DNA from 2 places in the Enterobacter sp. K510 genome. Region 2 is predicted to be linked to the other one. Evidence: predicted binding sites of a transcription regulator. Region 2 holds the regulator's gene; the other holds the start of a gene.
The links. The regulator PhoB, encoded in region 2, activates phosphate uptake and scavenging genes when phosphate is short. The targets are predictions, from matches to a motif close to CTGTCATAAAACTGNCNNAT.
Positions count from the first base shown of each region.

Region 1: the regulator PhoB is predicted to act here: its motif matches at 1,818-1,837, upstream of pitA (inorganic phosphate transporter PitA).

Region 1 covers NZ_JBNRLQ010000005.1:247,309-251,537, forward strand. Annotated here, with positions in the region: gene uspB (universal stress protein UspB) at 1-121, shown strand, start outside; gene pitA (inorganic phosphate transporter PitA) at 177-1,673, opposite strand; gene ACQUTD_RS10905 (aminoacetone oxidase family FAD-binding enzyme) at 1,903-3,096, shown strand; gene ACQUTD_RS10910 (methyl-accepting chemotaxis protein) at 3,280-4,229, shown strand, end outside.
Region 2 covers NZ_JBNRLQ010000003.1:380,648-384,876, reverse strand. Annotated here, with positions in the region: gene sbcC (exonuclease subunit SbcC) at 1-23, opposite strand, end outside; gene sbcD (exonuclease subunit SbcD) at 20-1,222, opposite strand; gene phoB (phosphate response regulator transcription factor PhoB) at 1,420-2,109, shown strand; gene phoR (phosphate regulon sensor histidine kinase PhoR) at 2,131-3,426, shown strand; gene brnQ (branched-chain amino acid transporter carrier protein BrnQ) at 3,836-4,229, shown strand, end outside.

The sequences.
Region 1 (4,229 bases), on a different contig from region 2:
GGACCATCATGATGATGAGTTTATTCGCCGCTGCCAGCGGGTTCGTCAGCATTTTATTTTAACCAGCGCGCTGTGTGGCCTGGTGGTGGTTAGCCTGATCGCCCTCATGATCTGGCACTGAGCATAAAAAAAGCGGGCCAGTAAACTGACCCGCTTTGTATGCTTCCTGCCCGCGCTTAAATCAGTTTCAGCGCGATCCAGTACAGTCCGCCGGACAAAATAATCGACGCCGGTAAGGTGAATACCCAGGCCATTAAAATGTTGGTCACGGTTTTTCTTTGCAGGCCGCCGCCGTCCACAATCATCGTACCCGCCACGGAAGAGGAGAGCACGTGCGTGGTGGAAACTGGCATCCCGGTATAGCTTGCCAGACCAATGGAGACCGCTGCGGTCATCTGCGCCGACATCCCCTGTGCGTAGGTCATGCCTTTCTTACCAATCTTCTCACCGATGGTGGTCGCCACACGACGCCAGCCCACCATAGTGCCCAGACCCAGCGCCAGCGCAACGGCCATGATGATCCAGACCGGCGCGTATTCGATGGTGCTCAGCATATCGCCTTTCAGCTTCTTCAGCAGACGCTGGTCTTCAGCGCTGACATCCGGCTGTTTGGCCACTTTGTCGGTAATATCAGAGATACACAGCAAAATGCGACGCAGCTGGCCGCGCTGTTCTACCGGCAGTTTGTCGTAGCTTTCGATATTGGTCAGCATTGCTTTAGCGCGGTCCAGCGCGTTAATGGCGCGGCCCGGATGGCAATGGAACTCGTTCGGTTTGGACGCCACTTCTTCCGGCGTCGGGATCAGCGGGTCCACACCGGTGGCTTTTTGCAGCAGCGCAGGATGCTGCTGGAAGTAGGTCTCGACGTTATTTACCGCGTCACGGGTACGGGTGATGTCATAACCGGAGGCGTTCATGTTCACCACAAAGCCCGCTGGCGCTACGCCGATCAGAACCAGCATGATCAGGCCGATACCTTTCTGACCATCGTTAGCGCCGTGAGAAAAACTCACGCCGATAGCGGACAGGATCAGGGCAATACGCGTCCAGAATGGCGGCTTTTTCTTGCCGTCTTTCTTTTCACGCTCTGCCGGAGTCATATGAATGCGGTCGCGTTTTTTGCTGCCGTTCCAGAAACGACGCAGCAAAAATACCAGCCCGCCTGCGAACACCAGGCCAACGATAGGCGAGATGATCAGCGAGCCGAAGATATTGATAACTTTAGGAATGTTAAGCGCGTCCACCACAGAAGAGCCGGTCATCAGCGCATTGGTTAAACCAATACCGATAATCGCGCCAATCAGGGTGTGAGAGCTGGAGGCCGGCAGACCCAGGTACCAGGTGCCGAGGTTCCAGATAATCGCCGCCGTTAACATTGAGAACACCATGGCGAGGCCATGCGCCGAGCTGACGTTGAGCAGAAGATCCGTTGGCAGCATATGCACAATCGCATAGGCCACGCTCAGTCCACCCAGCAGAACGCCGAAAAAGTTGAACACCGCAGCCATAATGACCGCGAGTTGAGAACGCATCGCACGGGTATAGATAACCGTTGCCACCGCGTTCGCCGTGTCATGGAAGCCATTGATGGCTTCGTAAAACAGGACAAAGACCAGAGCAAGAAGAAGTAATAACCCGGTATGTAAATCCAGGCCGGCAAATAAATGTAGCATATACGTTACGCCATTTTGAGGTCATGAACGCGGCGCATTATCGTGGACAACCGCGGTGCGGGGAAAGTGAAATATAGACTTTTTTTGATAATTTTCCTTAGGTTGTAAAAGCGTAAAAACAATTATCTTTTATTTTTCAAATAGCTGTCATCGAATTGACATATTTTTGCTGGTGCGACCAGCGGCGAAAATTTACAATTCGCCGCTCATTAATCAAGAGGATCGTCGTGTGGAAAGGTTTGATGCCATCGTAATTGGCGCCGGAGCGGCCGGAATGTTTTGCGCCGCGCAGGCCGGACAGGCAGGTAAGCGCGTCCTGTTACTCGATAACGGTAAAAAACCGGGCCGTAAGATCCTGATGTCTGGCGGGGGCCGCTGTAACTTTACTAACCTTTATGTCGACCCTGCGGCTTATCTGAGCCAGAACCCGCATTTTTGTAAATCTGCCCTCGCACGTTATACCCAGTGGGATTTTATCGATCTGGTCGGCAGACACGGTATCGCGTGGCATGAGAAGACCCTCGGACAGCTGTTCTGCGACGATTCCGCCCAGCAGATCGTTGATATGCTGGTGGCAGAATGTACAGCGGGAAAAGTAGTGATGCGACTGCGCACTGAGGTGCTTGAGGTGGCCCGCGATGACGACGGTTATACGCTGACGCTGAACGGCGATACCGTCAGCGCCGACAAACTGGTGATCGCCAGCGGCGGCCTTTCCATGCCGGGCCTTGGCGCAACGCCCTTCGGCTATAAAATTGCCGAACAGTTTGGCCTTAAAGTGCTGCCGACACGGGCAGGCCTGGTGCCTTTCACGTTGCATAAACCATTACTGGAGCAGTTACAAACGCTTTCCGGCGTGTCGGTGCCCGCAGTGATCGAGGCGGAATACGGCACGGTATTCCGTGAAAACCTGCTCTTCACCCATCGCGGTCTGTCCGGCCCGGCGATCCTGCAAATTTCCAACTACTGGCAGCCGGGTGAATTCGTCACCATTAATTTGCTGCCGGAATGCGATCCTGAAAGCGTCCTCAATGAGCAGCGGGCGGCACATCCGAACCAGAGCCTGAAAAACACGCTGGCGATGCACCTGCCGAAGCGACTGGTGGAGTGCTTACAGTCGCTGGGACAGATCCCGGATGTGACCCTGAAGCAGCTTAACCCACGCGACCAGCAGGCGCTTATTGAAACGCTGACCCGGTGGAGGGTGCAGCCAAACGGTACCGAAGGCTACCGCACGGCGGAAGTGACCCTCGGCGGCGTGGATACCCATGAGCTGTCGTCACGCACCATGGAAGCGCGTAATGTGCCTGGACTGTATTTTATTGGCGAGGTGATGGATGTCACCGGCTGGCTGGGCGGCTATAACTTCCAGTGGGCCTGGGCCAGCGCCTGGGCGTGTGCGCAGGCACTCAGCGATAAATAAATTTTGATAGACTCAAAATATTTTTAGCAAATAGCCCGATAAGAATCGGGCTATTTTATTTCTCCGCTTTTCCGCAGCCATTAATTATATAAGCGTTCACTGCTAACTAATTTATAAAATTAAAGTTATTGAGCGTTATGCCGTTATCCATTCTATACCTCCCCTACCTGAGTCATATTTATCATGCTATGGAAAACCACCCAGGGTCGTTTTAGCCTGCTTCTTGTTGGATTTTTCTTTATTTTAGTGCTGGTTACGTTTTTCGTGATTAAGCATTTTGTCTCGCCGCAAATTGTCGCCACGGAAACGGAACTGGTTCGTCATACCGTTGCCCTGCAAAGTAACGCTATTAAAGAACAAATGAACCGCGTGAAAGCGCAGCAAAAAACCATCACTGAACTTGTCGGCACCCTCGACAGTGCGCAGATCGATCAACTGCTGCCAAATCTGGTAAACCAGTATGGCGATCAGAATGTGTTCGGCGGCGGTATCTGGCCATTACCCCGTCTGCGCGATCCTGAGCGCGAGAAGTTCAGCACCTTCTTTGCCCGCGATGCCGGTGGAGTACTGCAGGTCAATACCGTGTGGAACCAGCCGGAAGCAGACAAATACTGGGAACAGCCCTGGTATAAAGACGGCCTGAACGCCGCCAAAGGCGAATGTGCCTGGGCGCGTGCTTATCAGGATGCTGCCAGCCCACAGCCGCGGACTAACTGCGCCATGGCGATATGGCGTGACGGTAAACCCTGGGGCGTGGCGACCATTGACGTGACGCTCGGCTTTTTCAATCAGCTGGCCGCAGACATGAGTAAAGCGGTTGAGGGTAACGTTCTGATTATTGAGCAGGACGGAAAAATCGTCGGTAATGGCGCTTCCACAGAAGGCGGCAAGGCGCTGAATAATTTACGTGACCTTAATCTGCCATCTTCTCAGGCATTATTGTCGCTGCTGAATACCGGCCAACAAAAGTCTTATGAAGGAAAGTATTCTGGATCGGACGGTGAGCACGCGTTATTTGTGCTGCCCATTGAAGGCAGCCCCTGGTTCCTGGCCGTCGATCTGCCAGCCAGTAAGCTGGAGCAGGCATCGAATTCTATTCTGACCAAATTAACTATTGTTCAGTTAACGCTGGG
Region 2 (4,229 bases):
AGGCGCAGACTGAGGATCTTCATGCGTCGTCTTCCTCCGTCAGGGCGTCAACGGTTTGCGCGAACAGCGTCTGTAATCGCGCGTTTTGCGCCTCGTCGAGGCTTTCCAGCGCCAGCCGACGCTCAAAGACTTCTTCCACCTTCAGTTCACTCAGGGTTTCGCGCAGTTCGCTCGCCAGCAGGCGTTCGCGCTGCTCCCGGCTGCGGCGCACCAGCAACACTTCCACCGGCAGATCCCCGGTAAGCGCCTGGATTTTCCGTTGCGCGTCCGCCAGGTATTCATCGGTGGTGATTTCAATATCCAGCCACACCGGCGGGCTGACCGGCTGGTCGCGCCATTGCTCAAGCTGTTCGCCAATAGCCGCCAGATCGCCTTTGATCACCGCCAGTTGCTGAGTAACCGGCACCGTCAGCGGCGTCACCTCCGCCAGCCTGCCGTCGCTGAAGGTCACCAGGTTGACGCTTTTCGGCCTGCCGGTTTCATCAAAACTTAACGCGATGGGCGAGCCGCAATAACGGATATGTTCCTGACCGCCCACCAGCTGCGGACGGTGAATATGGCCGAGAGCAAGATAATCCACCGGCGGGAAGTTCTGTGCCGGGAAAGCGTCCAGCGTGCCGATATAAATGTCACGTACCGCGTCACTTTTGCTGGCTCCGACGGTGGTCAGATGGCCGCTGGCAATAACCGGCAGCCTCTGCTCCCCGCGCAGGGCACAGGCTTCTTCATACTGCTGCTGGTAATACGCTGTGATGCTGGTCAGCAAAAGCTGTTGTTTCTGGCTGCCCGATAACCCGGCCTGGCTTAACACGATGTCGCGCGGGCGTAAAAACGGCACCGGGCAGAACACCGCGCCCGGCGTGCCGTCCCGGCGTTTGAGCATAAAGGGCGCGCTGCCAGCGGTGGCGACCACAGTGGTATTTAAAAAGGCGAGAATTTCGCGGGATTCGTTAAGCGTGGCGACGGAATCGTGGTTACCCGCCAGCACCACCAGGTGACAGCCGGTTTGCTGCAAATTCACCACAAAGCGGTTGTAGAGTTCGCGGGCGTAGCTCGGCGGCGAGCCGGTATCAAAAATGTCGCCTGCGACAATAATCACATCCACCTGCTGTTCTTCCGCGGTTTTCAGCAGCCAGTCAAGAAAGGCGGCATGTTCAGCGGCCCGGCTTTTGCTGTAAAAGTTTTGACCCAGGTGCCAGTCAGAGGTGTGAAGAAGACGCATAACGATCCCATGGCAAAAAAGCGTGAAGCCGATTATAAACGTTAAGCGGCGTGAAGATAGTTATCGGTTTTTTCACGAGTGTCATAAAACAATGGCTTGAGTCATCAGGCAGTCATCATTTTCATAAATCTGTCATAAATCTGACGCATAATGCCACCGCAACATATACTGGCGACTTAATAAATACAGGGCAAATTATGGCGAGACGCATTCTGGTCGTGGAAGATGAAGCTCCAATTCGTGAAATGGTATGCTTTGTCCTCGAGCAAAACGGCTTCCAGCCTGTCGAAGCGGAAGATTATGACAGCGCGGTGAACCAGTTGAATGAACCCTGGCCCGATCTCATTTTGCTCGACTGGATGCTACCGGGCGGTTCCGGTATTCAGTTTATCAAACATGTGAAGCGTGAAGCCCTGACCCGTGATATTCCGGTGATGATGCTTACCGCCCGCGGCGAGGAAGAAGATCGCGTACGTGGTCTGGAAACCGGGGCGGATGATTACATCACCAAGCCGTTCTCGCCAAAAGAGCTGGTGGCGCGTATTAAAGCCGTGATGCGCCGCATCTCGCCGATGGCGGTGGAAGAGGTGATCGAAATGCAGGGCCTGAGCCTGGATCCCACTTCCCACCGCGTGATGACCGGCGAAAATCCCCTCGATATGGGGCCTACCGAATTTAAGCTATTACACTTCTTTATGACCCATCCGGAGCGTGTCTACAGCCGGGAACAGTTGCTGAACCATGTGTGGGGCACCAACGTTTACGTTGAAGATCGCACGGTTGACGTGCATATTCGCCGCCTGCGTAAAGCGCTGGAACATAGCGGCCACGATCGTATGGTACAGACCGTCCGCGGCACGGGTTATCGTTTTTCGACCCGTTTCTAACATCTGAAGGGAGTGTGACGCGTGCTGGAACGGCTGTCATGGAAAAGGCTGGTGCTGGAGCTGGTGCTGTGTTGCATCCCGGCGCTGGTGCTCGGCGCCATATTTGGTTATCTGCCGTGGTTTTTGCTGGCGGCCGTCACCGGATTACTGGTCTGGCATTTCTGGAACTTACTGCAACTCTCCTGGTGGCTCTGGGTGGACAGAAGCATGACGCCGCCGCCGGGCCACGGTAGCTGGGAGCCGCTGTTATACGGGCTGCACCAGATGCAGATGCGTAACAAAAAACGCCGTCGCGAACTGGGCAGCCTGATCAAACGCTTCCGCAGCGGCGCGGAGTCGCTGCCGGACGCCGTGGTGCTTACCACCGCAGAAGGCGTGATCTTCTGGTGTAACGGTCTGGCGCAGCAACTGCTGGGCCTGCGCTGGCCGGACGATAACGGCCAGAACATCCTTAACCTGCTGCGTTATCCCGAATTCACCCAGTACCTGAAGCGTCAGGAATTCCTTAAGCCCCTCAATCTGGTGCTGAATAATGGCCGCCATCTGGAAATTCGCGTCATGCCCTACAGCGATCAGCAACTGCTGATGGTGGCGCGTGATGTCACGCAGATGCATCAGCTGGAAGGCGCGCGCCGTAACTTCTTCGCCAACGTCAGCCATGAACTGCGCACGCCATTGACGGTATTGCAGGGCTATCTGGAGATGATGCAGGAGCAGACGCTGGAAGGCGCGCCCCGTGAAAAAGCGCTGCATACCATGCGCGAGCAGACCTCACGTATGGAAGGGCTGGTGCGCCAGCTGCTGACGCTCTCTAAAATTGAAGCCTCGCCGGTGCAACTGCTGAACGAAACCATTGATGTGCCGATGATGCTGCGGGTGGTGGAGCGGGAAGCGCAAACCCTCAGCCAGCAAAAGCAGACTATTGAGTTCCACATCGACAGCTCGCTGAAAGTGCTGGGCAGTGAAGATCAACTGCGCAGCGCCATCTCCAACCTGGTGTATAACGCGGTCAACCATACGCCGCCCGCCACCCATATTGTGGTGAGCTGGAAGCGCGTACCCCACGGCGCAGAATTTTGCGTTGAAGATAACGGACCGGGGATCGCGGCCGAGCACATTCCGCGCCTGACGGAGCGTTTCTACCGGGTGGATAAAGCGCGATCCCGGCAGACCGGCGGCAGTGGGCTGGGGCTGGCCATCGTTAAACATGCGGTCAATCATCACGACAGCCGCCTCAATATTACCAGCACGCCAGGGCAGGGCACGCGTTTCAGTTTTATTCTGCCGGAACGTTTGATCGCCAAAAACAGCGCCTGACGCCCCGACTGTCAGCTTATCTTTCCGCAGGCCAGCTAATGCTGGCCTGTTTGCGTTCCGGTTCACCTTTTTCTGACCGATTATTGTACGGCTGATGATTTTTTGTTCGCATGATAAGCCATGTGTTTTTCTTATACATAGCGTTTTGAACTGGTAACCATATAGGTAGCAGCAGATCCATCTGGTTTTACGATCCCGTCTTGCCTTTAAACGTTATAAGCGTTTAAATTGCGCCCCTGATACTGTCATACCGACTGTATTTGCGTGGTAAATCGAAAAACTATTCTTCGCCACGTCATGCGGGAAGCATATCCCGCTGAAATTGAGAGAAATTGCCGTCGTATTGTTCCAAAGGCACTGGCGAACATTTCATCGTTTCCAACACCACATCCACAGGCAGCACACGTTTATGACTCATCGCTTAAAACCACGAGACATCATGGCTCTGGGCTTTATGACTTTCGCCCTCTTTGTCGGCGCAGGTAACATTATTTTTCCGCCAATGGTCGGTTTGCAGGCGGGTGAACACGTCTGGACGGCGGCGTTCGGCTTTCTGATCACCGCCGTAGGCCTGCCGGTGCTGACTGTAGTCGCGCTGGCGAAAGTGGGCGGCGGCGTGGACAGCCTCAGTATGCCGATCGGCAAAGCGGCGGGCGTGCTGCTGGCCACCGTCTGCTATCTGGCGGTCGGGCCGTTGTTCGCTATTCCGCGTACCACAACCGTCTCTTTTGAAGTGGGGATCGCCCCGCTGACCGGCGATGGCGCGATGCCGCTGATGATTTACAGCCTCGTCTATTTTGCGC